4 regions of the Tardiphaga sp. 866_E4_N1_4 genome follow, and region 4 is predicted to be linked to each of the others. Evidence: riboswitches for the same ligand, from Rfam matches in the RefSeq annotation. Region 4 holds a riboswitch; each other region holds the start of a gene.
What was found. Region 4 has a riboswitch for cobalamin ahead of AB8B20_RS10830 (TonB-dependent receptor plug domain-containing protein). Riboswitches for the same ligand answer to the same signal wherever they lie in the genome.
Positions count from the first base shown of each region.

Region 1: linked by a shared signal. The riboswitch ahead of metE (5-methyltetrahydropteroyltriglutamate--homocysteine S-methyltransferase) and the one ahead of AB8B20_RS10830 (TonB-dependent receptor plug domain-containing protein) in region 4 are both predicted to bind cobalamin.
Region 2: linked by a shared signal. The riboswitch ahead of AB8B20_RS21730 (TonB-dependent siderophore receptor) and the one ahead of AB8B20_RS10830 (TonB-dependent receptor plug domain-containing protein) in region 4 are both predicted to bind cobalamin.
Region 3: linked by a shared signal. The riboswitch ahead of AB8B20_RS26235 (ribonucleoside-diphosphate reductase subunit alpha) and the one ahead of AB8B20_RS10830 (TonB-dependent receptor plug domain-containing protein) in region 4 are both predicted to bind cobalamin.

Region 1 is NZ_CP197242.1:472,240-479,479, reverse strand. It holds gene yajC (preprotein translocase subunit YajC) at 1-326, opposite strand, end outside; gene AB8B20_RS02490 (ATP-binding protein) at 519-1,502, shown strand; gene metE (5-methyltetrahydropteroyltriglutamate--homocysteine S-methyltransferase) at 1,550-3,925, opposite strand; cobalamin riboswitch at 4,030-4,241, opposite strand; gene AB8B20_RS02480 (peptidoglycan DD-metalloendopeptidase family protein) at 4,410-5,822, opposite strand; gene AB8B20_RS02475 (protein-L-isoaspartate(D-aspartate) O-methyltransferase) at 5,930-6,580, opposite strand; gene AB8B20_RS02470 (response regulator) at 6,872-7,240, shown strand, end outside.
Region 2 is NZ_CP197242.1:4,484,062-4,491,301, reverse strand. It holds gene maiA (maleylacetoacetate isomerase) at 1-195, shown strand, start outside; gene typA (translational GTPase TypA) at 391-2,214, opposite strand; gene AB8B20_RS21735 (alkaline phosphatase D family protein) at 2,447-4,000, opposite strand; cobalamin riboswitch at 4,144-4,335, shown strand; gene AB8B20_RS21730 (TonB-dependent siderophore receptor) at 4,442-6,709, shown strand; gene AB8B20_RS21725 (PepSY domain-containing protein) at 6,712-7,240, shown strand, end outside.
Region 3 is NZ_CP197242.1:5,447,695-5,454,934, reverse strand. It holds gene AB8B20_RS26235 (ribonucleoside-diphosphate reductase subunit alpha) at 1-2,404, opposite strand, end outside; cobalamin riboswitch at 2,524-2,738, opposite strand; gene AB8B20_RS26230 (hypothetical protein) at 2,928-3,113, shown strand; gene AB8B20_RS26225 (GlxA family transcriptional regulator) at 3,119-4,084, opposite strand; gene AB8B20_RS26220 (HD domain-containing protein) at 4,251-4,892, shown strand; gene AB8B20_RS26215 (glycosyltransferase family 87 protein) at 4,864-6,060, opposite strand; gene ftsH (ATP-dependent zinc metalloprotease FtsH) at 6,226-7,240, opposite strand, start outside.
Region 4 is NZ_CP197242.1:2,183,708-2,190,947, forward strand. It holds gene AB8B20_RS10810 (hypothetical protein) at 763-933, opposite strand; gene AB8B20_RS10815 (hypothetical protein) at 1,153-1,395, opposite strand; gene AB8B20_RS10820 (O-acetylhomoserine aminocarboxypropyltransferase) at 1,533-2,828, shown strand; gene AB8B20_RS10825 (alpha/beta fold hydrolase) at 2,832-3,620, shown strand; cobalamin riboswitch at 3,667-3,870, shown strand; gene AB8B20_RS10830 (TonB-dependent receptor plug domain-containing protein) at 3,903-5,879, shown strand; gene AB8B20_RS10835 (FecCD family ABC transporter permease) at 5,873-6,898, shown strand; gene AB8B20_RS10840 (ABC transporter ATP-binding protein) at 6,895-7,240, shown strand, end outside.

The DNA.
Region 1 (7,240 bases), 1.7 Mb from region 4:
TCCTTGGCGGGCTCACCCTTGGTGCGCACGCCCGAGATCATCGTGCGGAGCTGACGTACGCGAACGCCTTCGGCGAGTTCGAACTCAACCTGCTCGTCATCGACCACCTTGGTGACCTTGCCGACCAAACCGCCCGAGGTGACGATGGTGTCGCCGCGGCGGATGTTCTTCACCATCTCGGCGTGGTCCTTCACCTTCTTCTGCTGCGGACGCAGGATCAGGAAATACATGATCACGAAGATCAGCGCGAAAGGCAGCAGCGACATCAGCATGCTGTTGGTGTCGCCGCCGGCTGCAGCCTGGGCAAACGCAGGGGTAATGAACATCGGAAGTCCTCGTGAACGCTGGGGAATAACCGGCGACGCGTCGGCGTTCGGCCGGTTTGGGTAAATTCGCGCGGACTATAGCGGCCGGCGTCCCAATTGCAACGCCGGTAAACCCTCTGATTTGTCTGCGATTTGTACCGCTTGCGGATGTGTTCCGGGCTCGATATGGGTGCGCGCCGAGGAAAGTCAAAAATGTCAAAAAAGCCCAATAAAACAAGCCGCCGCCCTGCCAAAAAGGCCCCTGCGACCCGCACGTCCAAGACCGTCCGCACGACCGCGGCAAAACGTCCGCGACCAGCCGCCGCCCCCCAGATCGATGAGCGGATCGCGCTCGCCCTTGAGGCCATTGCCGCGGGTATGGCTGCCACGGCGCCAAAGCGCTCCAATGCCGATTCTCTGGCCAGCGCCGAGGCCTTCATCTGGCATCCCGACGGCCGCCTGGCTCCCGTACCGAAGGTCAGCCGGGTCGATATTGGCCTGCTGCAGGGCATCAATCAGCAGGTCGACACTCTGATCGAGAACACTCGGCGTTTCGCCAACGGCCTGCCGGCCAACAACGCGCTGCTTTGGGGTGCGCGCGGCATGGGCAAGTCGTCGCTGGTTAAGGCCGCACATGCCTCGGTCAATACCAGCAAATCCGTCGCCGGCCGCCTCAAGCTGGTCGAGATCCATCGCGAGGACATCGAGAGCCTGCCGGCGCTGATGGAGCAGATCCGCGCCTCCGATTTCTATTTCATCGTGTTCTGCGATGATCTGTCTTTCGACGGCAACGATGCGTCCTACAAGTCGCTTAAGGCTGTACTCGAAGGCGGCATCGAAGGCCGGCCGGACAACGTGATCCTCTATGCGACCTCGAACCGCCGCCATCTTCTGGCGCGCGAGATGATCGAGAACGAACGCTCGACCGCGATCAATCCCGGCGAAGCCGTCGAGGAGAAGGTGTCGCTGTCGGATCGTTTCGGCCTGTGGCTCGGCTTCCACAAATGCAGCCAGGACGAATATCTCGACATGGTGCGCGGCTATTGCAGCCACTATGGCCTCAAGACCGACGCCGCCGAGCTGGAGCGAGACGCATTGGAATGGTCGACCACCCGTGGCTCGCGCTCAGGTCGCGTGGCCTGGCAATTCGTACAGGAACTCGCAGGACGCCTGGGCGTGAAGCTGGCCACAAAGTAAAGGCAAGTGCCGCCCCGTCATGACAACGGGGCGGCATTCGACTCGCCCTAGGCGAGGCTTCGCAACTCACGTGCCGCCGCGACCATATTCACGAGCGCAGGCCGCACCTCCTCCCATTTGCGGGTCTTCAGCCCGCAATCGGGATTGATCCAGAGCTGGGAGTCCGCCAGCCGCTGCCGTGCAAGCTTCAGCAGGTCGACCATGTCGCGCGTTTCGGGCACCCGCGGCGAGTGGATGTCGTAAACGCCCGGACCTATCTCGTTCGGGTACTTGTAGGTCCTGAATGCATCGAGCAGTTCCATCTTCGACCGTGACGTTTCGATGGAGATCACGTCGGCGTCCATGGCACCGATCGCGTCGATGATGTCGTTGAACTCCGAGTAACACATATGCGTATGGATCTGCGTGTCGTCACGCACACCCGACGAACAGATACGGAAGCTCTCCACGGCCCAATCGAGATAGGACTTCCATTCCGATTTGCGCAGCGGAAGCCCTTCGCGGAGTGCCGCTTCGTCGATCTGGATCATACCGGCGCCCGCCTTTTCCAGATCGAGCACCTCATCGCGTATCGCGAGCGCGATCTGGCGACACGCGACTTCGCGGGGAATGTCGTCACGCACGAATGACCAGTTCAGAATCGTGACGGGCCCTGTCAGCATCGCCTTCATCGGCCGCTCGGTGAGCGACTGCGAGTACTGCCACCATTCGACGGTCATGGGATGTGGCCGGGACACATCTCCAAACAAGACAGGAGGCCGTACATAACGGGAGCCATAGGACTGGACCCAGCCATGCTTGGTGAAGGCGAAGCCGGAAAGTTGCTCGCCAAAATACTGCACCATGTCGTTGCGCTCGAACTCGCCATGCACCAGCACGTCGAGACCGATATTCTCCTGCCAGCGCACCGCCCTCGCCGTCTGGTTCTGCAGGAACGTCTTGTAGGCGGCATCGCTGAGTGTGCCCCTGACATGGGCCCCGCGTGCGTTTCTCACTTCCGCGGTCTGCGGAAACGAGCCGATGGTCGTTGTCGGGAATGCCGGCAGCTTGAAGCGTCGATGCTGATCGGCCGCACGTGTGGCAAAGTCACTGCCGCGACGATGCATGGTCGCATCAACAGAGGCAACGCGCTTGGCGACAGCAAGGTCGTGGATCTTCGACGATGCCAGTCGCGCAGCCGCCGCGGTATCCGACGCCGCGAGCGTTGCAGCGACATCCGCGCGACTGCCAGCCAGTGCCGCTCCAAGCGCGGCCAGCTCTTCCATCTTCTGGATCGAAAATGCCAGCCAGCTTTTGACGTCCGGATCGAGCGCGGTCTCAAGGCTGAGATCGATCGGCACATGTAGCAACGAACAGGATGGCGCCAGCTCCACACGATGTCGTCCCAGCAAATCGACCATGGGCTCCAAGCCATCGAGCAGGCTGGACAGGTCGGACCGCCAGATATTGCGGCCGTCGATCACGCCGAGTGAGAGGATCAGGTCCTTCCGTGCCTTCGCAGCGACTTCGTCGAACTGCTCCGGTCCACGGACCAGATCGAGATGAAGCCCCGCGACGGGAAGCGACAGGGCCAGATCGAGGTTGTCGCCAAGTTCGCCAAAGTACGTGTTCAGCATGATCCTGAGCTGCGGGACCGCTTCCGCAAAAGCAGCGTAAGTCCGCTGCAGCGCCTGCCTTGCGGGCGCGTCGAGATCGAGCACCAGACACGGCTCATCCAGTTGCACCCACTCAGCGCCGCTGTCGGCTAATTCCCCGAGCACCTCGACATAGACGGGCAGCAATCGATCGAGCAGCGTCACCGGGTCGAATGACGCATCCATACTCTTGGCCAGTTTGAGATAGGTCACAGGCCCAACCAGCACAGGCCGCGTCTGATAGCCGAGCGACTTCGCCTCCTCATATTCCCTGATCGGCTTGCGCGATGCGAGACTGAAGGTCTGATCCTGCGCCAGTTCAGGCACCATGAAATGGTAGTTGGTATCAAACCATTTGGTCATCTCCTGTGCTGGTACGCCTTGCGACGTATCATGCGTATGAGAGCCGTGCGTGCACGCCTCGTCATGCTCATCGCCTTGTGATCCACGTGCCATGGCAAAATAGGTCGCGAAGGAGACGTCTCCGCCGTTCCAGCCATAGACTTTGGGAATGGCGCCGACCATGACGCTGGTATCGAGCACCTGATCGTAGAATGAGAAGTCGTTCGACGGCAGGACCGTGATCCCGAGCGACTTCTGACGCGCCCAGTTTGCGGCACGCAGCCCGACGCCGACATCGATCAGCGCGTTCTCGTCGATTGCACCGGACCAATAGCTTTCCAGCGCCATCTTGAGTTCACGCCGCGGACCGATCCGTGGCGTGCCCAATGTAGCAACAGGAAGAGAGGTGGTTGATTTTGAAGAAGTAGACTTTGACACAGTAGACATGGCTTAACCCCAATGATTGGGGGCAAAAGGCCAAAGTGACACGTCTGGATTCCACGACGGCAGTCGCGGAATCGCAACCGCACCACCGGGACACCCCGCCCGAGGACGTTTATGTTGTCGAGGCAGGTCTCCTGGCTCGCGGGTCAATGCTGCTGTCCGGCCTTCCCAAAACCTTTGCGGGTCTCAGTGACTTTAATGGACAGCGGCTCACCGCTTACAGTTGCGGGGGCAGCTCCGGCCTTGGCTTAACGCCTCACCGGCTTCCCTCTTAGCTTCGGGCAAACCTTCCCGAAGAACCACGACATGTCCACATATGGGCAACATCGCGCGGCAGTCAACCGAGCTTGCTCGCGCAAGCTGCCCACTCGCAGCAGCGCGTTGAAGACTCCGGAGCTGGAGTGGGCCGTAGCCCCGAGATCAAACGCATCAAGCCCGGCACGAGGCCGGGCTTGCTTAAATGCGAACTACACTTCGTGGATTGCGCTTACGCCCCGTTGAGGAACTGCAGCGGATCGACCGGCGACGAGCCCTTGCGGATCTCGAAGTGAAGCTGCGGCGAAGTAACCTCACCGGACTGGCCGGACTTGCCGATCACCTGACCGCGCTTGATGGTCTCGCCACGCTTCACCATCAGCTCACTCGCATGGGCATATGCGGTGACGTAGCCGTTGGAGTGACGAACGAGGACCAGATTGCCGTAACCCTTCAGCTCGTTGCCGGAATAGGCAACGACGCCATCTTCGGCAGCCTTGATCGGCGTGCCTTCCGGCACGGCGACGTTGATGCCGTCGTTGGACTTGCCATTGGTCTTGGCGCCATAGCCTGTGACCACGCGGCCGCGCACCGGCCAACGGAACGTCGGCAAAGCGCCGGTTGCGTCAGCGGCTTTAGTCGGCGATTCCGGCGCGGTTTCTTCAGGCGTCGTCGTGGCACTTGCCAGACGGGCCTTCTGCGCGGGCTCGGCAGAAGCAACACGGGCCACGGCAGCGGACGTGACCGCGCCAACCGGAGCGGCCGTCACGGCTGCGACGGGCGCAGCAAGCGGCGCGGCCGCGGGAGCCGCAGAAGCCGCAGAAGCCGTACGCGCGCCCGGTATCGTAATCTTGGAGCCGAGCTTCAACTGGGCAGTCGGCGCCAGACCATTGGCGCGTGCGAGTTCGGCCACCGGCACGTTGTTCCGGCGCGAGATGCTCATTAGCGTATCGCCGCGATTGACAAAATGCGTGGTCGACGCGCCGACAGCAGGTTTGTTCGGAGCAGCGGCAACGGCCGGAGTTGCCGCAGCGCCCTGGCGCGGAATGATCAGCGACTGGCCGGGCGACAGCGCGCGGGGACCCTTGTAGCCATTGGCCTGCAGGATCGCAGCCGACGAGACGTTGTAGCGTTTCGCCAGACCATCGAGCGTATCGCTGGTGCCGACGATGATCGAGGTGCCGCCATCACGGGCAAGGCCGTTGGTCGCTGCAACCGAGCGCGGTGCCGTGGAGCCGGTGGTTTCGATCGGCGCACGTGCGGGCGGCGGCGTATACATACCGTTGCCGCCCCCGCTGACGGGAGCAGCCGACGCAACCGGACGAGCTGTCGGATAGGACTGCGGCGCCGAGATCGGCGGCGGCAAAGCCTGGGATTGATACTGCGGCTGCGGATTATAGGCCGGGCGCTGATATTGTGGCAGTTCCTGACGCTCGACCGGCGCGCGCGGTGCGCGCTGCGGTACCGAGCCGGTGGTTTCACCTTGCCAGCCAAAGCCACGGGACTGACCTGAGTCAAAATTTGGATTCTGAGATAGCCGTGTCTGCATGTCGGCGCTGCAGCCGGCAAAACCGATAGACATCAGCGCCAGCACCGCGACCTGCGGAGCGCGGCGCGAGTAAAGCAACTCGACAACGCTGGACATTGGTTACTCACTCATACGCAACAAACAACTGAATTGAGTAAACACCGTCTCCGTTACCAAGCCTTTAACCTTGCGACCAACACGTGACAGCCGTTCACGAACTTTTTTCAGAGTTCGCGCGCGATGCCCGGAAGTGCAGGCACGAAACGTACATCCACGAGCTCCTTTCGCTCCAATCCATCCCCGGTTTTGCGGATCCGGACCAGGGTCTGGACGCCATTATGAGGACCAACCGGCGCAAGCAGAATACCCCCCTCCTCAAGCCGATCGGTCAGCGCCACCGGCACCTCCTCCACTGCGGCGGTCACGACGATCCGGTCAAACGATCCCAAATTGGCAGCCGGGTTGAGGCCGTCGCCGAGCATGACCTCGATATTGTGGAGGCCGAGTGCCTCCAACCGGGTCCGGGCGGCGTCGGCCAGCGTGCGATAGCGCTCGATGCTGAGCACGTCGCGGACGAGCTTTGACAGGATCGCGGCCTGGTAGCCCGATCCCGTGCCGACCTCGAGCACACGGTGACCAGCATTCAATTGCAGCTGTTCGGTCATATAGGCCACCACGAAGGGCTGGCTGATGGTCTGACCGCAGGCAATGGCCAAGGCCGTATCGCGCCACGCGTGGGCGCGATCGTTCGGCTCGACGAAGCGATCACGCGGAATATCCTCCATTGCGCGCAGCACCAGCCGATCGCTGATCCCACGGCGCCGCAGACCAAGCTGAAACGTCATCTGTTCGGGCGGCTGTCCGACGGTAATCATGGAAATGCCTCACGCAGCACAGGTTAGAAACACTCTCGATCTAGCAAAGATAGATTGATGTATTTCTGCGATCGGAACCGGGATAGCCTTACGACAACTTTTATTGTTCCGCGCGCGGAACCAGCAACATACGAGCCTGTTATGGGCGGGGCGCTGAAATCCTGATCTTGCTCTATCTGGTACCGAACACGCGACTGCGTCTTTGGGTCACGAAAATGGCAATGCGTCGAGATTGCGTTCAACCCGGGAATTTGCGATTTTGTTCAGAGGATTGGGGCAAGGAAACCGGCCATGACTGCAACGAACCCGCCGGGCGGCTCCGTCTTCCTGGTCGAAGACGAGGTCATGATCCGCATGATGGTCGCCGATATGCTCGAGGAACTCGGCTACAGCGTGGCCGCGGAAGCCGGCGACATCAACGAGGCGATCAGGCTGGCTGGGTCTGCGAAGTTCGACATCGCGATCCTCGACGTCAACGTCAACGGCAAGGTGATTTCGCCGGTCGCCGAAGTGATCGCATCGCGCAACCGCCCGTTCATCTTCGCGACTGGCTACGGCGCGCAAGGCCTGCCGGAAGAGTTTCGTGACCGCCCGACGCTGCAGAAGCCTTTCCAAATGGAAACGCTGGCGCAGGTCCTGTCCACGACGCTCAAGGGCGTT
Region 2 (7,240 bases), 2.3 Mb from region 4:
ACCGGCCGCTTCTGTCATGGCGACGAAGTGACTATCGCCGACATCTGTCTGCTCAGCATCACCGCAACCATGAAGGTGCTGAAGATCGAAATTGCAGGTATTCCAACCATCAATCGCATCGTTGCTACCTGCGAGGCGATGGAGGCGTTTGCGAAGGCGGATCCGTTAAAGCAGGTGGGCGCGCCGGCAAATTGACTCCGCCCTCGTCCTGAGGAGCCGCGCAGCGGCGGCTCGAAGGATGGCCACAAGCGTCGGCGCGACACCAACTCATGGTTCGAGACGGCGCTACGCGCCTCCTCACCATGAGGGACGGAGTGAAGGCATCGCACCATACAAAAAAATGCCCGGCTTTCGCCGGGCATTTTATAACCAGTCAAAGAATGCTCTCGCTTACGCGATCACTTCCTTGGTCTTTTCGGCGCGCTTGCGATCGTTGGCATCGAGATGCTTCTTGCGCAGGCGGATCGACTTCGGGGTGATCTCGACCAGCTCGTCGCTCTCGATATAGGCCAGCGCCTTTTCCAGGGTCATGCGGATCGGCGGCGTCAAACGCACCGCTTCGTCCTTCGACGTGGTGCGGATGTTGGAGAGCTGCTTGCCCTTGAGAACGTTGAGTTCGAGATCGTTCTCGCGGGTGTGCTCGCCGATGATCATGCCCTTGTAGACCTTCCAGCCCGGCTCGATCATCATCGGGCCGCGATCTTCCAGCTTGAACATGGCGTAGGCCACCGCTTCGCCCTGGTCGTTGGAGATCAGCACGCCATTACGGCGGCCGGCGATCTCGCCCTTGTAGGGCAGGTAGTCGTGGAACAGGCGGTTCATGATCGCGGTACCCTTGGTATCGGTCATGAGTTCGCCCTGATAGCCGATCAGGCCGCGGGTCGGCGCGTAGAACACCAGACGCAGACGGTTGCCGCCCGACGGACGCATCTCGATCATCTCGGCCTTGCGTTCGCTCATCTTCTGAACGACCACGCCGGAGAATTCCTCATCGACGTCGATGACGACTTCCTCGACCGGCTCCAGCGTGTTGCCGTTTTCGTCCTTGGTAAGAACCACGCGCGGACGCGACACCGACAGTTCGAAGCCTTCGCGGCGCATGTTCTCGATCAGGATCGCGAGCTGCAATTCGCCGCGGCCCGACACTTCCATCGCGTCACGGTCGGCGGATTCGACGACCTTGAGCGCGACATTGCCTTCGGCTTCACGCAGCAGGCGGTCTCGGATCAGGCGGCTGGTGACCTTGTCGCCTTCGGTGCCGGCGAGCGGCGAGTTGTTGACGATGAAAGACATCGACACGGTCGGCGGATCGATCGGCTGCGCCTGGATTGGAATTTCAACCGACGGATCGCAGAAGGTATCGGCGACCGTGCCCTTGGGCAGGCCGGCGATGGCAACGATGTCGCCGGCTTCGGCGAGTTCCACCGGCTGGCGCTCGAGGCCGCGGAAGGCCAGGATCTTGGTGATACGGCCGGTTTCGACGACCTTACCGTCACGCGACAGCACCTTGACGGCCTGGTTCGGCTTTACCGAACCGGCCGAGATGCGACCGGTGATGATGCGACCGAGATAGGGGTTGGCTTCCAGGATGGTTCCGAGCATGCGGAACGCACCTTCTTCAACCACCGGCGGCGCGACATGCTTGATGACGAGATCGAACAGCGGCTTCATGCCGACATCATGCGACGCGTCCGGGCTGTCGGCCATCCAGCCGTTGCGGCCCGATCCGTACAGAATCGGGAAATCGAGCTGGTCGTCGGTGGCGTCGAGCGCTGCGAACAGGTCGAACACTTCGTTGACGACTTCGGTGATGCGGGCGTCCTGACGGTCGACCTTGTTGATCGCGACGATCGGCTTGAGGCCGAGCTTCAGCGCCTTGCCGACCACGAACTTGGTCTGCGGCATCGGGCCTTCAGCGGCGTCGACGAGCACAATCACGCCATCGACCATCGACAGGATGCGTTCGACTTCGCCGCCGAAGTCAGCGTGGCCCGGGGTGTCGACGATGTTGATCTGGACTTCATCCCACAGCACCGAGGTGCACTTGGCGAGAATGGTGATGCCGCGCTCTTTTTCGATGTCGTTCGAATCCATCGCGCGTTCCTGGACGCGCTGATTGTCGCGATACGTGCCCGACTGCTGCAGCAGCTTGTCCACGAGAGTGGTTTTGCCGTGGTCAACGTGGGCGATGATAGCAATGTTGCGAAGGTTCATAGGTCTTCTTCTGGTTACGGTCTGGGTGCCCTTGAGCGGGTTCAACAAGACATGCTCGACAACAAAAGGCTTATGCCTTGCGCTCGAGCGCGTTCGATAACTGCCTCGTCTGAAAACGCGCTGGGGCAATCCCTCCAAAAGCAAACCCGGCCAGAAGGGGCCGGGTACTCGGACGCGTTGCGGCGCAATATAGGGGGAAATCGCCGAAAAACAATGCGAATCTGCCAAATGGTTAGCCCAATTTCGGGTCCAGAACCGTGGCCCAAAGGGCCATATCGGCCCGATCCCGCAAGGTAACGGTCATTTGGCCGCTTTGGCCGTCGATTTTGACGTGACCGAAGAACTGCATGCCGGCCGACGGGGGCAAATTCTGCTTATCGGGCCCCGGCGCCTTCACGAAATGGACCTCGGGACCGAAGGTATTGTCGAGCGCCGCCGGCCCGAAAGTTCCGGCGTGAAACGGGCCCGAAACGAACTCCCAGAACGGCTCGAAATCCTGAAACTGCGCCTTTTCCGGATTGTAGTAATGCGCCGCCGTGTAATGCACGTCGGCGGTTAGCCAGACCGTGTTGCGGATACCGGCCGATTTGATGAAGCGCAGGGCATCGGCAATTTCCAGCTCGCGGCCCCGCACTGGCCCGTCGCCCTGCGCAATGGCCTCAGACCCGGTTTTGTCGGCAGCGTTGTCATAGACGACGAGGCCGATCGGCATGTCGGAGGCGATGACCTTCCAGGTCGCCTTCGACGCCATCAGGGCGCGCTTCAGCCAGGCCATCTGCTCCGGGCCGATGAAATACGCATCCGGACCATAGCTCTCCTGCAGATTCGGGCCGTTGGGCCCGCGATAGCTGCGCTCGTCCAGCATGAAGACGTCGAGATGCGGGCCGTAATTGAGCGTGCGATAGACGCGGCCAGGTTCGGCCGGACTGACCGAGATCGGATACATCTCGTGATAGGCACGGGCGCCGCGCGCAGCCAGCAGCGTGATGTCGCGCTCCTTGTAGGATGCCGGTAACTGTTTCGAGAGCGACCAGTTGTTGGTGACCTCGTGATCGTCCCACTGGCCGAAGATCGGCACCTGCGCATTGAAGGCGCGAACATTGTCGTCCAGCAGATTGTATTTGTGCGCAGCGCGGAATTCATCGAGCGTCTCGGCGACCTTCGCCTTTTCCGGCACCGTGATGGTGTTTTTCCAGATCGTGCCGTCCGGCAGTTTCGTTTCAGGCAGGATCGGGCCGTCGGCGTAGATGGTATCGCCGGAATGGATCAGGAAATCCGGATTGTGCTTGCGCATGGTGGCGAAGGTGACCATTCCGCCGTCATCGGCGTTGATGCCCCAGCCCTGCCCTGCGACATCGCCGCCCCAGACAAAGGACACATCGCGGCGATCCGCCGGCGCGGTGCGGAAGCGGCCGATGACCGGCTCGCCAACGATGTCGGTATGCGAGAGATCGCGGAATTTGACGCGGTAGAAGATGTCCTGCCCCGCGGGCAGATTATCGAGCAGCAGCTTCGCCGTGAAATCGCTCTCGGGCAGCGCCGTGACGACGGGCAACAACCGCGCATTGCTGAAGGATTCGGTGGTGGCGACTTCCACCATCATCTGCGCCGGGCGATCGGCGCGCGACCAGATCATGCCGCTGCTCGTCCCGATATCGCCGGACTGCACGCCATGCGACACGACCGGACGATCCGCCGCACGGCTGAGGTAAGGCATCGCCAGGAAGCTTGCGCCTGCTGCGGCTGAGTGCGTGAGAAAACGACGGCGGGAAATATGTAGCGCCATGGCGAACTCCTGATCCTGGCTCTGGCACCAGTGGCTCTAGGCAGATCGCTTGACGCTGCGATGACAGGTGATGCGCAATATCAACACCCGCCGATGCAAGTTGCGAATGACTAGCGACTTAATTGACACATTTGGAAATTTCACCTTAACGTGAAGGCGACGGTTCCCTTCGGGGATCAAAAGGGAATGCGGTGAGGGGGATCCCCCGATTCCGCGGCTGCCCCCGCAACTGTAAGCGGCGAGCCTGCGCCAAGAGCCACTGGGTGTTCACCTGGGAAGGCGGCGACAGGCAGTGACCCGCGAGCCAGGAGACCTGCCGCCAGTCGTGGTCACACGCGAGCACATTGGGCGGGGTGTCCTGGTGGAAGTCACACTGCCTGTTTGAAAGCGGCGGGGCGACTTGGTTTGCGGTGACGTGCCACGTAACCGCGAGTCCTGTTCATGACCTCCGTTTCTTCCGTCGCATTGAAGCGACATGCTCCCTTACTTTATTCTGTTGCTCTCTCCTGCTTGTTGTGTCCAAGCGAAAGCTGGTCGCAAACCACACAGTCGAGCCAGACGCTCGATCCTGTTGTCGTTCAGCCGTCAGCGACACCTCAACGCGCACGCCGCACCACGAACGGCAATGCATCGCGCGCTGCGCGCTCGCGGCAGCAGCGCAATGTCGCCGCCAATACGGGTACGCCGGTCGCTGCTCCGACAGGCCCCGTCTTCGCAGCACCGACGCTCAACCTCACCGGCACCACATCCACCGGCAGCCGCCTCGGCCTGACGCGCCTGCAGACGCCGGCCAGCGTCGAGGTCATCTCGGCAGAAACCATGGCCGAGCGCGGCCAGCAGAACGTCGTCGATGCCGTCACGCAGAATGCCACCGGCTTTACGGCCATTGGCGAACCCGGCAATGGTGGCATTGCTTTCAGCACCCGCGGCTTCGCCGGCAGCGGCTCAGTCACCTCGCTCTATGACGGCACGCGCCTCTATGTCGGCTCCGGCACGGTGAACTTCCCCTTCGACACCTGGACTGCCGAAAAGATCGAGGTGCTGCGCGGCCCCGCCTCCGTCATGTATGGCGAAGGCGCCATCGGCGGCGCTATCAACGTGATTTCAAAACTGCCGCTCTGGGTGCCGCGCAACCAGGCTGAAATCTCGCTAGACAGCAACATGACGCGCCGTATCGCCCTCGATAGCGGCGGCCCGGTCAGCAAGGACGTCGCCTATCGTATCGCCGTCACCGGCAACGCGTCCGATGGTTGGGTCGATCGCGACAACACCTCGAACATCGCACTGCACGCCGCCGTGCAGATCAAGCAGACCGAGGACATCACCTGGACGCTCTCCACCGACTATGGCGACCGCCATCCATCAAAATATTTCGGCACGCCGCTGATTAACGGCCAGCTCAATGAGGCGATCCGCTTCAAGAACTACAATGTCAGCGACAGCAACATCCGCTATCAGGACAGTTGGAGCCAGGTGAAGACCGAGTGGCAGGTGGCCGACGGCATCACCCTGCGCAACACGCTCTATTACATGTATGCGAAGCGCCACTGGAAGGAGGTCGAGATCTACGGCTTCAATTCCGGCACCGGCCTGATCGATCGCGGCGATTATCTCGAGATCTTCCACCAGCAGCAGCAGATCGGCGACCGCATGGACGCCACCTTCGAGGGCCATCTGTTCGGCATGGTCAACACCTTCGTGGCGGGCTTCGACGTTAACCGCATCGACTTCAAGCATACCAACAATTCGCCGTTTAGCGGGTCCTCATCGGTCAATCCGTATAATTTCGATCCCGGCCTGTTCAGTAGCCCCGACCCAACTGTTCCGGGCTTCAAGAGCGTCGCCAATCAATACGCGTTCTTCGCAGAGAATCGATTGGCTGTGACTGAGCAGCTGTCGCTAATCGCCGGCGTCCGCCAGGATCAACCGACCGTCGAACGAACCGACTATCGCACCCCCGCCAACAGCTACACCCGGGACTATTCGGCGACCTCGTGGCGCGCCGGCGTCGTCTATACGCCGATTCAGAATCTTGCTTTCTATGGCCAGTATTCGACGGCGGTCGATACCATCGGCGGCTTGATCTCGGCGAGTAACGCCAATGCGAAGTTTGACCTCGCGACCGGCAAACAGGCCGAGATCGGCGTCAAGCAGTCGTTCTGGGGCGGCCGCGGCGAGTGGACGCTCGCTGCCTATGAGATCGTGAAGAACAATCTGCTCGCAGCGGTTCCGGGTAGCGGCGGAGCGGTTCAGCAGGTCGGCCAGCAGTCGTCGCGCGGTGTCGAGGCCTCGATCGGTCTCGTGCTCGAATACGGCTGGCGCATCGATGCCAACACCGCGCTCCTGCGCGCAAAGTATGACGACTTCCTGCAGGCCAGCGGCGTGAATTTTGCCGGCAACGTCCCGATCAATGTCCCGCAGAACGTCTCCAATATCTGGGCAACATGGGGCTTTGCGCCAAACTGGTCGGCCAATGCCGGCGTGCAGATTGTCGGCAAGACCTATGCAGACAACGCGAATACGCTGGAAATGCCGAGCTACACAGTTGTGAATGCCGGCCTGCAATGGAAGCCGGACGTCAACACCACGGTGTCGCTGCGCGTTTACAACCTGTTCGACAAGATCTACGCGACGTCGAGCTACAGCGACAATCAGTGGATGCTCGGCATGCCACGCACCGCCCAACTCGCTGTCAACGTGAAATTCTGAACTTGTCACGCAAGCTGACACGCACACTCCGGCGGTGGCTGTATATCGGCCACCGCTGGGTCGGCATCGTCACCTGTCTCTTCTTCGCGATGTGGTTCATCTCCGGCGTGGTGATGATGTATGTCGCGTTTCCGGGCCTCTCCGACAAGGAGCGGCTGGCGGCATTGCCCGATATCGTCTGGGAGAAAGTGGCGCTCTCTCCCGACGAGGCGATGAAGGCTGCCGGTGCCACGCGCCATCCGCGCGAATTGCGATTGAACATGGTTGCCGACGAGCCGGTGTATCGGTTGACCGGCTGGGACGGCAAACGACAGGCGATCTCCGCCGTCGATGGCCGTACCATCACCGAGGTCAACGAACAGCAGGCACTTGCCGTTGCCGGGCATCATCCCGCCAGCAAGTCGCCTCAGCTCGACGAGATCGTCGATCGCGATCAATGGAGCGTCACCGCGCGCTACGACCCGCTACGGCCATTGTATCTGATCACACTCGGCGACGATGCCGGCACCAAACTCTACGTCTCCTCGCGCT
Region 3 (7,240 bases), 3.3 Mb from region 4:
TCGATTTGACATAGAGGTTTTGATAGGCCGGCTCGATCGACTGCGCGACTCCGCAGATATTGGAGATCGTCGCTGTCGGCGCAATCGCCATCACGTTGGAATTGCGCATGCCGGTGGACTTCACGCGGTCACGCAGGCCGTTCCAGTCGAGCGTGGTGGAACGATCCATCTGCACGCCGCCGCGTGCCTCCGCAAGGATCTCGATGGAGTCGATCGGCAGGATGCCGCGGCTCCACAGCGACCCCTCAAAGGACGGATAGCGGCCGCGCTCGGCGGCGAGATCCACCGATGCCGAGATCGAATGGAAGGCAATCGCTTCCATGCTGGTGTCGGCAAAGGTCACCGCCGCATCCGACGCCATCGCGATACCCTGCACCTGTAGCGCATCCTGAAAGCCCATCAAGCCCAAACCCACCGGACGATGCTTGAGGTTCGAGCGGCGCGCTTCCGGGATGGTGTAGAAATTGATGTCGATGACATTGTCGAGCATCCGCATCGCCGTGGTCACAGTGCGCTTGAGCTGCGCATGATCGAGGCCGTCTTTGCCGATGTGGTTCAGCAGGTTGACCGAGCCGAGATTGCAGACCGCCACTTCGTCGTCCGACGTGTTCAGCGTGATCTCCGTGCAGAGATTCGATGAATGGATCACGCCGGCATGCTGCTGCGGCGAGCGCAGGTTGCAGGGATCCTTGAAGGTGATCCAGGGATGGCCGGTCTCGAACACCATGGTCAGCATGCGGCGCCACAGGTCGGTCGCGCGCACTTTCTTGAACACGCGGATCTCGCCTCGCGCAGCCTTCTCCTCATAGGCCGCATAGCGCTCGGCAAACGGCTTGCCATAGAGATCGTGCAGCTCAGGCGTTTCGTCCGGCGAGAACAGCGTCCATTCGCCATCGGCTTCGACGCGCTGCATGAACAGATCCGGCACCCAGTTGGCGGTGTTCATGTCATGGGTGCGGCGGCGGTCGTCGCCGGTATTCTTGCGGAGATCGAGGAATTCCTCGATGTCGATGTGCCAGGTCTCGAGATAGGCGCAGACCGCGCCCTTGCGCTTGCCGCCCTGATTGACGGCGATGGCCGTGTCGTTGGCGACCTTCAGGAACGGCACCACGCCCTGGCTCTCGCCATTGGTGCCCTTGATGTGCGCGCCGAGACCGCGCACGCGAGTCCAGTCATTGCCGAGACCACCGGAATATTTCGCCAGCAGTGCATTGTCCTTCACCGACTTGAAGATGCCGTCGAGATCGTCGGCCACCGTGGTGAGGAAGCACGACGACAGCTGCGGCCGCTGCGTACCCGAATTGAACAACGTCGGCGTCGAGGCCATGAAGTCGAACGACGACAACAGATTGTAGAATTCGATGGCGCGGACTTCGCGGTCGATCTCGCGCAGCGCGAGGCCCATGGCAACGCGCATGAAGAAGGCCTGCGGCAGTTCGATGCGATTGCCCTGCACATGCAGGAAGTAGCGGTCATAGAGCGTCTGCAATCCCAGGAACTGGAACTGAAGGTCCCCTTCCGGCTTCAGCGCGGCAGCGATTCGCTTGAGATCGAAGCGCGCGAGTTCGGGATCGAGCAGCTCGGCTGCAATGCCAGTCTTGATATAGGCGCCGAAATATTCGGCGTAGCGCGTGGTCATGTCAGCCTGCGACGCGTGGGTCGGGCTGCCATGAACGAAGGACAGGACTTCCGTGCGCAGTTTGTCGAGCAGCAGGCGGGCGCTGACAAAGGTGTAGTTCGGCTCCTGCTCCACCAGCGTGCGCGCGGCCATGATACCAGCCAGTGCCAGCTCATCCAGCGTGATGCCGTCATAGAGATTGCGGCGGGTTTCCTCGAGCACCGGGGCGGCATCGACGCCGTCAAGGCCGGCGCAGGCCTCGTTGACGATCAGCGCGAGACGGGCCGAATCGAGCGGGGCGCGCGTGCCGTTGGCGAGCGTGACATGCAGCACCGGTGCGGTGGAGACGAGCGCCGGCTTCGCCGCCAGTTCCTCCGCGCGGGTGCGAGCGCGCTCCTCGCGATACAGCACATAGGCGCGGGCCACCTTGTGGTGCTCGCTACGCATCAGCGCCAGTTCGACCTGATCCTGGACGTCCTCGATATGGAAGGTGCGGCCTTCACCGACGCGGCGCGTCAGTGCGGCCACGACTTCGCCGGTCAGTTGTTCCACCGCCTCATGGACGCGGCGCGAGGCCGCTGCCGTGTGGCCCTCGACGGCCAGAAACGCCTTGGTCATGGCCACGGAAATCTTGCTGCCGTCGAAGGGCGACACGGTGCCGTTGCGCCGGATGATCTGCATCGAGGGTTCGCGCGCGGGCGCAGCAAGCGTTTCCGGCGACAGTTGAATCAGCGGCGCATGAGCCGCATCGCGGCCGTTGGACGAGACGGAAGATGAAGTAGGCATCGGCAAGACCCCGTGTGATGCATCAAGCAATGGGGGCTGGGGCCGAAAGGACGCTGCAAAATACACGGCGGAGATCCGCCGGCATTGCCTGCAAGCGACCGCTGGGACACCCCGCCCATGGACGTTCTGGTGTCGCGGCAGGTCTCCTGGCTCGCAGGTCAATGTCTGTTTCAGCCTTCCCGATGCTTGCGCATCAGTGACTTCAATCGAAACAGACTCACTGCTTACAGTTGCGGGGGCAGCGCCGGAATATGACGCAAAACAGCGTCTTTACCGGCTTCCCTCTTAGCCACCAAGTCTTGCGACTAGGCGGACCGTGACATCTACATTTGGTGTGACCCGCGGTGAAGTGTCAAGCGAGCATTGGCGCCGAACGCAACAAATTCGGTAGGGCTGTTGGTTCAGTGGACAACCGCTTGCGTGGCTGAAACCGCGGGATCGTTGGCGGTTTCTGCACGATGCGATTCGTTGTCCGAAAGGACCGTGAGGCGCAGAAGAGCCACATCAATCGATGGAGGATGCCATGCGGAACCTGGCAACGAGCACTGAGAGAACCGAGTTCAACGCTTTCGTGGGGCACGCAGGCGCGGTCACGGCGTTCGAGACGACGGAGCAGATCGCCCGCCTTCGCCTCGACGACATGCTCAACGACGCGTTGATGGACAGCTTTCCTGCGAGCGATCCGATTTCTTCGTTGCAACTCGCCTGAGCGGATCAGACCGCGCGAAAGCTGGCCCGATACTGGCTGGGCGTCAGGCCAAGCCGCCGCACGAAGACCTGACGCATATGTTCGGCGGTGGTGAAACCGGATTCATAAGCCACCACCTTCAGCGGCAGATCGCTGCCTTCGAGGCGGTTGCGTGCCGTGTCGATCCGGGCGCCCTCCACAAAATCTGCCGGCGTCATTTTGGTCTCGAGCTTGAACACCCGCGCGAAGGTGCGCGCGCTCATGCCCGCCACATCGGCCAATTCATCCACGCTGTGTGCGTCACGCAGATGCGCCATCACATGGGCATGGACTCGCGCGATCGGCGAGTCCGGCTCGGCCGGCGGTACCAGATACGGACTGAATTGCGACTGGCCACCCTGGCGCTGCGCCACCACGACCAGACGCTTGGCCACAGCCAACGCAACGTCCGCACCATGATCTTCCTGGACCAGCGCGAGACCCAGATCGATGCCTGCGGTGACGCCGGCTGACGTCACCAGCGCACCGTCACGACTGTAGATGCGATCGAACTCCACATGCGCTTTGGGAAAACGCAGCGCCAATAGCGGCGCGTTCTGCCAGTGCGTCGTCACCGTCTTGTCGTCAAGCAAGCCTGCATGGCCGAGCGCGAATGCCCCGGTGCAGACCGAGCCATAACGCTCCGCATGGAGCGCCGCATTGGCCAGCCACTCTGTAAGCTGCGGATCCGCCTCTGCCGTCGGCAGCCCAGGCCCGCCGGCCACCAGAACCAGATCCCAGGGTTTGTTCGCATCACTGAACGCCAGATCGGCAGATATCCGCAGGCCGTTCGATGCACGCAGCGGCGCGCAGTCTGCAGCGACAAGTGTAATGTCGTAGCCGTCGCCCGGTGCAACGAAGCCATTGGCCTCCATGAACACATCAAGCGGACCGGCTACGTCCAGCGACTGGACGCCCGGAAAGATCGCAAGAGCAACGGTCTTCATGGTGATGCTTCATTCCGACGGCGAGGACAGGCCCAAGTCATTCTGAATAGATAGTCGTCTTGCGGCAGGAAATCACGGGCGAATGGCAGCTTTGCAGGGCGCGGCGCGATTGCGAGGACACCGCCCGCCGGCGACAACGGATGCATCACAACACCCCCGCAAGGAGCATCTCATGAGCAAGACCATTGCCGGCATCAAAGTCCCTGACAGCGCCCTCGCCCGCCAGGTCGATCAGCTGGTGCGCGATACCGAAAGCGATCTTCTGTATCATCATTCCAATCGGGTTTTCCTGTTCGGCGCGCTCGCCGGGCAACGCAAGGGTCTCAAGGTCGATTCCGAATTGCTCTATGTTGGCGCGATGTTTCACGACATGGGCCTGCAGGCGCCCTATGCGAGCAAGGAGGAGCGCTTCGAAGTCGATGGCGCAAATGCTGCCGCAGACTTTCTGCGCAGCCACAGGATCGATGAGCGCGACATCGACGATGTCTGGGACGCCATCGCGCTTCACACGACACCGGGCATTCCCAAGCACAAGCGGCCCGTGGTGGCGCTCGTCACGGCCGGTGTTGAGATGGATGTATTGGGTCTGGAGTATGATGCCTTCACCGCCCATCAGCGCCACGAAGTGTGCGTCTGCCATCCGCGTGGCCATGACTTCAAGAACGGGATCATCGATGCGTTCGCCGCGGGGACGATCCACAAGCCGGACACGACCTTTGGCAACGTGAAGGCTGACGTGCTCGACCTCCGCGACCCCACCTACAAGCGCGCGAATTTCTGCAGCATCATCCTGAACTCGGCGTGGAGCGAATAGACTCCCGCACGCGCATGGCGATCAACGCTGCCACCAGCAGCGTTGCGCCAAAGCCCGTGGGAGCGCCGAGAAATGGATAGGCGATCAGCAGCGCAGCAGCGAGGCCGAGCACCGGCAGTTCGTGACGGCGAAAGCCTTCCGCGAGACCGATACGGGCGATGAAGCCGATGGCAATCGCAAGTACCATCACATCGTACAGGAAAAGGTAGGGCGTCGTGAGCAAGGCGCCGACGGCCAGCGCAGCGGCTTTCAGCTCATAACGCACGCTGCTGCGCCACAACGGCACCAGCACCGCTACGACGGCACCAATCATGATCCACTGAAACGTCCAGGCCAGCAGCTCGCTACCGTCGAAATAGCGCACCAGTGCGAAGATGCTCTGCATCTTGCCCCATGGCGCGCGGCCTTCGGTGAGGAAGGCCTGCGAGAACATCGGCATCCAGTGGATAAAAGCTTGCCAGCTCTCGGTGCCGAAAGCGAGCCACGACACCGCGGCCAGCAGCACGGTGGTGATACCTGCGCTGACAAACGCCTTCCATTGTGACGCCGCGATCAGCATCAGCGGAAACAGGAAACCATATTGCGGCTTGTAGCTGAGCAGGCCCAGACAGATTCCCGACAGGATCGGCCGCATCGGCAGCAGCACCAGCATGCCGCCGATCAGCGCTGCGGTCAGAAATCCATTCTGCCCGACAAGGCCGTTGGTCATCACCACTGGAAAAGCCGCAGCCAATAAAAGGCCAAAGGGACGACCGACGATCGCACGCATCGCCGCCAGATACGGCACGAAGCTGACCGCAGCCCAGCCGGCAAAGGCCACGGCATAAGGCAGCTTTGCGAGCAGTGCCGCGATGAACAGGAACGGCGGCGGATAGTGCCAGGCGAAATTGCCGGGATAGCTCTGACCGAGAACAGCGATCTGGACCTTTTTCTGGATGTCCCAGTCATAGGCCCAGGCCGGATGACCATCGAGCACCAATCGCCCGGCAGACCACACATTGACGAAATCGGTGGGCGAGCCGAGGCCGTCTTCATAGATCCAGCCGCGACCGTAGAAAGTCGGGAAGAAGGCGAGATGCAACATCGCCAGGATGATGCAGACAATCAGCAGCGCCCGCGGAATTGGGCCACGCTCGGGTGTCGAAGTCATGGTGAGCGGCGCTGGCATAGGTTCCCCAATGCGCATCAAGGGCGCCGGGCGACAGTGCCGAGGGAAGTTTGAGGAAGGTTTAAGTGGGACGTGGTCCCCAGATCGGGCCTCGCTCCATTTGCGCTACAGATAACAAAAAACGCGGCCTTTCGGCCGCGTTTTGCATGTTTGCGTGTGACGACTTTACGCCTGCGGCTGCGGCTCCAGGCCACCGTCCGGACGCGGGCGCGGCTTGCCAGCGGGCGGCACAGCCGAGGTGCGCGGGCCCGACGGCTCCAGCACCGACTCGCGGTTCGGCTTCTTGCCATTCAGCAAATCCGTGATCTCGTCGCCCGAGAGGGTTTCGAATTCGAGCAAGCCCTTGGCCAGCGTTTCAAGATCATCGCGCTTCTCGGTGAGAATCTTGGTGGCCTCGTCATAGCCTTCCGCGACAAGACGCTTCACTTCAGAGTCGATCTTCTGCGCGGTCGATTCAGAGACCGCCTGGGTGCGGTTCATCTGCATGCCGAGGAAGACCTCGTCGTTGTTCTCGCCATACGACACCGTACCGAGTTCTTCCGACAGGCCCCAGCGCGTGACCATCATGCGAGCCAAGCGCGTGGCCTGCTCGATATCGGAGGACGCACCCGAGGTGACCTTGTTGCGGCCGAAGATCAATTCTTCAGCAACGCGGCCGCCCATCATGATGGCGAGGCGCGAGGTCATCTGCTCCAGGGACATCGACATCTTGTCGCGCTCCGGTAGCTGCATGACCATGCCGAGCGCACGGCCGCGCGGAATGATAGTCGCCTTGTGGATCGGGTCGGTGGCGATGACGTTGAGGCCGACGATGGCGTGACCGCCTTCGTGATAGGCCGTCAGCATCTTCTCTTCCTCGGACATCACCAGCGACTTGCGCTCGGCGCCCATCATCACCTTGTCCTTAGCCTCTTCGAACTCGCTCTGCGTCACCATGCGCTTGTTACGGCGCGCGGCGGTCAGGGCGGCCTCGTTGACGAGGTTCATCAGGTCCGCGCCGGAGAAACCGGGCGTGCCGCGGGCAATGGTCTTGAGGTTGATATCCGGGGCCAGCGGCACCTTGCGGACATGGACCTTGAGGATCTGCTCGCGACCGACAACGTCCGGATTCGGTACCACGACCTGACGGTCGAAACGGCCCGGACGCAACAGCGCGGGATCCAGCACGTCAGGACGGTTG
Region 4 (7,240 bases):
AGCGGCACAGCCGCGTAGTGCGAACCCGGAATCTTGAGGTGTTTTGCTGAACATGCTGGGATTCCGGGGTCGCGTCCGGCTTACGCCGGCCACGCCCTCAGGCAAACCAATTGGTTTGCCGGGGAATGACGAGTGTGGGGGCAGGAAGACGTCAAACATATTTTCCTATCTTCCATTGACAACATCCCTACATGGACTATATTCCCTTTTGACCGGCCCCGATGAGAGGGGCGAGCGCGATCGTCACGTTCGCGGGGCTGGATGCGGTGGACGCCGGAGATGCGGCGTTACGCGGTTCATGGGGGAACGTCTGTCTTCGGGCAGGACGGATCTGCGCCAGCACTGCCACTGGCAAGGAGACGGCTGGCTTTCGGATGGAAAGACCCCTGGACAGTGTGACGGACGACCAAGTCAAAACGTGTCCAGCCTATTCGCTTGAGGCTCCCTTCCCATCGCCTTGGGACTTTAATTCGCGATCGGAGCGTTCGTTGAGGCAAAGTGCAAGCAACCGAAAAAACACCGCAGGCGGAAAGCTGGGCAATCGCTCGTGCTTCCGAAAGTCCTGATGCATTACCCCTTGCGGAAGACCGCATCGGCATCAGGCCCAAGGGTGCATCGGGCACCCGGCGTTCCGCACGCCCTCTTGAAGGGGGCGAGGTGGGAATGCTCATAGCTCGGACGCGCAAGCGCCGCGAGAATGCGAACGCATGTTTTCAGGACAGTGGCTGTTTGAAATTTAAATCCTGCAATGATGCGCTGCCGCTATCGTTCATCACTCAGCGGTGGCTTGAACGTCAGCGGTGATTCCATCGCACGCTGCCTCGCGCGATCCACGGCCTCTGCAAAATCCTGCGCATCGAACCACGGCTCATCGCGCATCAACGCATCCAGATCCTCGTTCCAGATCTGCGACACCTCGATATCGAACTTCATATTGTGCTTCTGGCTGACAGCCTGAATTCCATAGCCGGTAACGGCCCATTGTTTGCCGAGCCAAAACACATCCCGATGCAGCACCACGTCTACGCCCAATCTCGTCCGGTATCGTACAGAGACGAAAAGAACCCCAACCTGATGAGGGTGAGGCTCTACTGAACCGGTCTAGTCCATCAAATTTTAGCAACATCGTCCAGCGTTGAGAACAACGCCGATCTAGATGCGACCATTCTCGTTCGGCGGCTGTGGGTGCTGCGCCTTCTGCGCCCGTTCCGCATCGGCCTTGTTGGCCTCGTGGCGTCCGATCACGCACCCCGCAACGACGCCGACCTTGCCATGTCCTGCATAGTGGCCGGCGATTCCGCCAATGATCGCGCCTTTGATACAGCCTTTCGCCTCGGCCGCAACCGATGAAAACGCGAGACCGGCAACCGCAGTGCACAGCAGCAATTTCTTCATGATAACTCTCCCGCGTGATCGACCTCGTACAAGTCGTCACCCCGCGTTTCGTTCCATCAGTTGAAATATCGCCGACTCACACTCGCATCCGATTCGTGCCATAGATGTCGCAAATTGCGTCCAGGGATAAAACGACCATGCCAGCACCCAAACCGCCTGCTTTTGAAACGCTGAGTCTGCATGCCGGCCAGCATCCGGACGCGATCACCGGCGCGCGCGCCGTGCCGATCTACCAGACCACATCCTATGTGTTTCAGGATTCGGATCACGCTGCTGCGCTGTTCAATCTCGAACGTGCCGGCCACATCTATACGCGCATTTCAAATCCGACGACGGCGGTGCTGGAAGAGCGCCTCGCTGCACTCGAAAACGGCGTCGGCGCCGTGTGCACCGCGTCAGGCATGGCGGCACTGCATCTCGCCATCGCCACATTGCTCAATGCCGGCGATCACATCGTGGCGTCGTCCTCGCTCTATGGCGGCACCATCAACTTGCTGGCCCACACGCTGCCGCGCTTCGGCATCACCACGACATTCGTCAAGCCGCGCGGTCTCGACGCCTTCAAGGCGGCGATCAAGCCGAACACCAGACTGATCATCGGCGAGACCATCGGCAATCCCGGCCTCGAAGTGCTCGACATTCCCGCCGTCGCCGACATCGCCCATACCGCACAGATCCCGCTGCTGATCGACAATACCTTCGCGACGCCGTTCCTGTCGCGGCCGATCGAGCTCGGCGCGGACATCGTGATGAACTCGGCCACCAAATGGATCGGCGGCCACGGCATCGCTATCGGCGGCGTCATTATCGACGGCGGCCGCTTCGACTGGCACGCCTCCGGCAAGTTCCCGCAACTGACCGAACCCTATGCCGGCTATCACGGCATCGTCTTCGACGAGCAGTTCGGCACTGCCGCCTTCATCATGCGCGCCCGCACCGAAGGCCTGCGCGATTTCGGCGCGTGTCTTTCGCCGACCAATGCATTCCAGCTGCTGCAGGGCGTCGAGACGCTGGGCATTCGCATGGAGCGCCATATGGCCAATACGCATGCGGTGCTGGCGGCGCTCACGGCCAACAAGGCGGTCGACTGGGTGCTGCATCCGTCGCTGGAGAACCATCCGGATTACGAACTCGCGAAACGCCTGCTGCCGCGCGGCGCCGGCTCCATCGTCTCCTTCGGCATCAAGGGCGGCCGCAATGCCGGTCGCAAATTCATCGAGGCACTGAAGCTGACCAGCCATCTTGCCAATGTCGGTGACGCCAAGACACTGGTCATTCATCCCGGAAGCACCACGCATCAACAGATGGACGCCGAGCAGCTCAAGGCCGCCGGCATCGGCGAGGAGCTGATCCGCCTCTCCGTCGGCATCGAAGCCGCCGATGACATCATCGATGACCTCGCGCAGGCGCTGCGCATCTCGCAGAAGGGCTGAGCGATGCAACTCACCGTCAACGGTCACGAGACCTATATCGCGAATGGCGGCCGCGCATTCGATCCTTCCCTGCCGGTGGTCGTGATGATCCACGGCGCCGGCTTCGATCACTCGACATGGGCGCTGCATACGCGCTGGTTCGCGCATCATGGCTTCGCCGTGCTGGCGCCGGATCTGCCCGGCCATGGTCGCTCAAAGGGTGAAGCGCTCACGACCATCGCCGATCTCGCAGACTGGACAGCAGCATTGATCGAGGCTGCAGGCGCAAAGACTGCGCGACTGATCGGCCATTCCATGGGCTCGCTGATCGCGCTGGAGGCTGCAGCGCGGCATCCCGGTAAAGTCACGCGCCTCGATCTGATGGGCACGGCGGGGACGATGACCGTCGGCCCGGATCTGCTCAAGGACGCCGAAGCCAATCAGCATTCCGCCATCGACATGGTGTCGATCTGGGGGCTCGGCTTTCGCGCCGAACTCGGCGGCAGCCTCGCGCCGGGGTTGTGGATGCATAGCGGCGCGCAGCGCGTGCTGGAAGCCACAAAGCCGGGCGTGCTGTTCGCCGATCTCAACGCCTGCAATACATACCAGAATGCGCTGACTGCTGCGGCCCAGCTTGATATCCCTGTCACGCTCATCCTCGGCGAGCGGGACATGATGACTCCCGCCAAAGCCGGCAAGGCCCTGGCGGCCGCATTGAAAAATGCCCGCACGGTGATTCTGCCGGGTACAGGCCACATGATGATGGTCGAGCGCCCCGACGACGTGCTCGCCGCGCTACAGCACGAGCAATAGAGTCCACAACGCGGCGATGGCTGTTGCACCGCGCGGCGCGCTGTGCTTCCTGTCTGTCGTTATCGGTGCCTCCGCAAGGAGGTGAAACGGGAATGCGGTGCGGGGAAATATCCCCTATGCCGCGGCTGCCCCCGCAACTGTAAGCGGCCATTCCAGGTCCACAAAGCCACTGAATTTGCATCGCAGATTCGGGAAGGCGGACCGGGAGACCACCGCGAGCCAGGAGACCGGCCGGTAACGAGTTTCACACTCGTTCGACGGTGGGTCGACGGAAGGGGTTATATGACTATCCGGAATTTGGCCGCAGGCACTGCGGCCGTTGTTGTTCTGTCCTGCTCTCACAGTGCTGCCCATGCGCAGTCCAGTGCCGAGCAACTCTCCGAAATCGTGGTGACGGCGGACAGAGCACCCGAACAACTCAATCGCACTGGCAGTTCGATCAGCGTGGTGTCAGGCGAGACCATTGCGACCAGCAATCCCGGCTCGCTGGTCGATGCGCTGCGCACTGTGCCAGGTCTCGACATCAGTGAAAACGGCGGCCCTGGCGGCACCGCGAATGTGCGCTTGCGCGGCGGCAACACCGGCCAGACGCTGGTGATGATCGACGGCATCCGCGTCAACGATCCCACGGCGGCGTCCGGCGATTTCGAATTCGCGATGTTCACGCCTTCGGCCATCGAGCGCATCGAGGTTCTGAAGGGGCCGCAGAGCGCGCTCTATGGATCGGACGCCATGAGCGGCGTGGTCAACATCATCACCAAGAAGGGTTCCGGCCCGGCACAATTCAACGTCCGCACCGAAGCCGGCAGCTATGGCACGGTCATGACGCAGGGATCGCTGACCGGCTCCAACGGTCCGTGGTCCTATGCCTTCACCGGCGGCGGTCAGCACAGCAACGGCTTCTCGCGTTACGGCTATCGCATCCCTGCCCTCGAAGCACGTTTTCCGAATCTCGAAAACGACAGCTTCGATCGCGTCGGCGGCTCTGCGCGCATCGGCTACGATGCCGGCGAAGGCATCCGGCTGGAGTCCGGCATCGTCCACTCGTTCACGCGTGCGGCCTATGATGCGGCCAGCGGTACCTATCCAGACACAGGATCGTCCACTGACCGCCTGCTGCAAACCGTCTACGGGCGCGTTGGGATCGATTCGTTCGGTGGCGTGTTGACGCACAACATAACTGTCTCGAATACCCATACCGAGCGCACGTTCAACGAACTCAGCTATCCACTCGGCATGCGGCCGCCAACGGGCGCGACCGCGAGGACCTTGGATTATTGGGGCAATAGTCTCGGCGCGGAATACCAGGCGACGCTGAAACTCGGCGCTTTCGGCTCGTTGATCTATGGTGCCAAGACCCAGAGTGAAACGGCACAAACTTTCACCACGGGGATTCTTCAAACGCCGACTGCAATGACCCCTACGTTGTCGAAGCGGCAGGACACAAATTCGTTGTTCGCGTTGTGGTCGGTACCGATCGGCGAACGCCTTAACGTTACCCTCGGCGGCCGCGTAGATGACGTCGTCGATGTCGCCCGCTTCGAAACGTGGCGCGCGACTGCCGCCTACAGTATCGCTGAGATCGGGACGAAATTCCACGCCAGCGCTGGAACGGGCGCCAAGGCACCAACGCTGTTCCAGCTCTATTCACAGGCCAACGGCACCCCGTCGCTCTCGCCCGAAACGAACTTTGGCTATGATGCCGGTATCGATCAGAGCCTGTTCAACGGTCGCGTGGTACTTTCGGTCACGGGCTTCGCAAGCGACTATAGAAATCTGATCAATTTTGTATCGTTTACACCTAGTGCATGCGCCGCTGGACAGACCACGGGCTGCTATAACAACGTCGCCCGCGCCGAGACCAGCGGCCTCGAAGTGGGTGGTAATGTCGATGTCATTCCGGGCTGGGTGAAATTCAACGTGGCCTACACCTATCTGCACGCCCAGGATCTCGGCACCGACACCGTGCTGGCACGGCGGCCCAAGAACTTCGCCCGCTTCGCGCTCACCATCACGCCCACCGACAAGTGGATGATCGAGCCACGCGTAACCACGGTGTCGAAGCGCTTCAGCAGTGCCAATCAGGTCGGTCAGGTCGATGCCTATACCCGCGTCGATCTCTATACCGAGTACAAGATCGATGCGAACTGGAAGGTCTTCGCCCGAGGCGAGAACATCCTGAATGAGCATTATCAGGAAGTGCTGAACTTCGGCACCACGGGGCCTGCGGCTTACGCAGGCTTCAACGCCACATGGTGACCGCAGCGCCAGCAGTACGCCGCCGGACGATCGCGACCATCGCGCTCGTCGGTCTTGTGACGCTGCTGGCGCTGGGCTCGCTCGGCACCGGACCTGTCAAACTCTCGCCGCTGACGGTGCTCGATGCATTGTTCGGCGGCAGCAGCGATGTGCATCAGATCATCGTGCGCGAAATCCGCCTGCCGCGCGCGATCCTTGCGCTGGCCATCGGCGCGATCCTCGGTCTGTCCGGCGCCGCGCTGCAGGGCCTGCTGCGCAATCCCCTTGCCTCGCCATCACTGTTCGGCGCACCGCAATCGGCGGCCTTCGGCGCGGTGCTGATGATTTCGCTCGGCTGGGCCGATGTGCGCTCATGGGCGCTGCCTGTTGCCGGCATCACGATGGCGTTCCTGTCGGTGTTCGTGCTGCTCGGTATCGCCGGTCGCAATGCGGGCCTGTTGCTGCTGATCCTCGCCGGGCTTGCGATCTCAAGTCTCGCAGGTGCTGCGACGGCGCTGGTGATGAACCTCTCGCCAAATCCTTTCGCCGCACTTGAGATCGCGTTCTGGCTGCTCGGCTCGCTGGAAGACCGCAGCTTCCGTCACGTCACGCTGGCATTGCCATTCATCATCGCCGGTGCAATCATTTTGATGAGCCAGCGCTCGGCCTTTCGTGCATTGAGCCTCGGCGAAGAAACCGCACAGAGCCTCGGTGTCCATGTGAGCCGCCTGCGCCTGCTGGTGATCCTCGGCGTCGCGCTCGGCGTTGGCGGCGCTGTCGCCGTCACCGGCACGATCGGCTTCATCGGCCTCATCGCGCCGCATCTGATGCGCCCGATCATCGGCCATGATCCCGCACGCCTGTTGATCCCGAGCGCCCTGACCGGCTCGGCGCTGTTGCTGGCCGCGGATATCGCCGTGCGCCTGATCCCATCGACCACCGACATCAAGGTCGGCGTGTTGACCTCGATCATCGGCGTGCCATTCTTCCTCTATCTCATCATGCGCGAGCGGCGCGCTCTGGGCGGAGGCGTCGCATGACCGATCAGGCGCTACTGACCGCGAGCAATCTGAGCGTCACGCTCTCCGGGCGCGAGGTGCTGCACGAAGTCTCGCTTTCGCTGCACCGACAGCACCTCGTCGCCCTGGTTGGCCCGAACGGCGCCGGCAAGACGACGCTGCTGCGCGCGCTGGCAGGCTTGCAATCGTCCACCGGCGCGATCCATGTCGCCGGCGACACACTGGCGTCCTTGTCGCTCCGCGAGCGCGCCAAGCGCTTCGGCTATCTGCCGCAAGGCCATGTCGTGCATTGGCCGCTCGACGTGAAGGACGTCGTCGCCCTTGGCCGCTATCCGCATGGCGCGACCGATCCGGCGCGGCTGA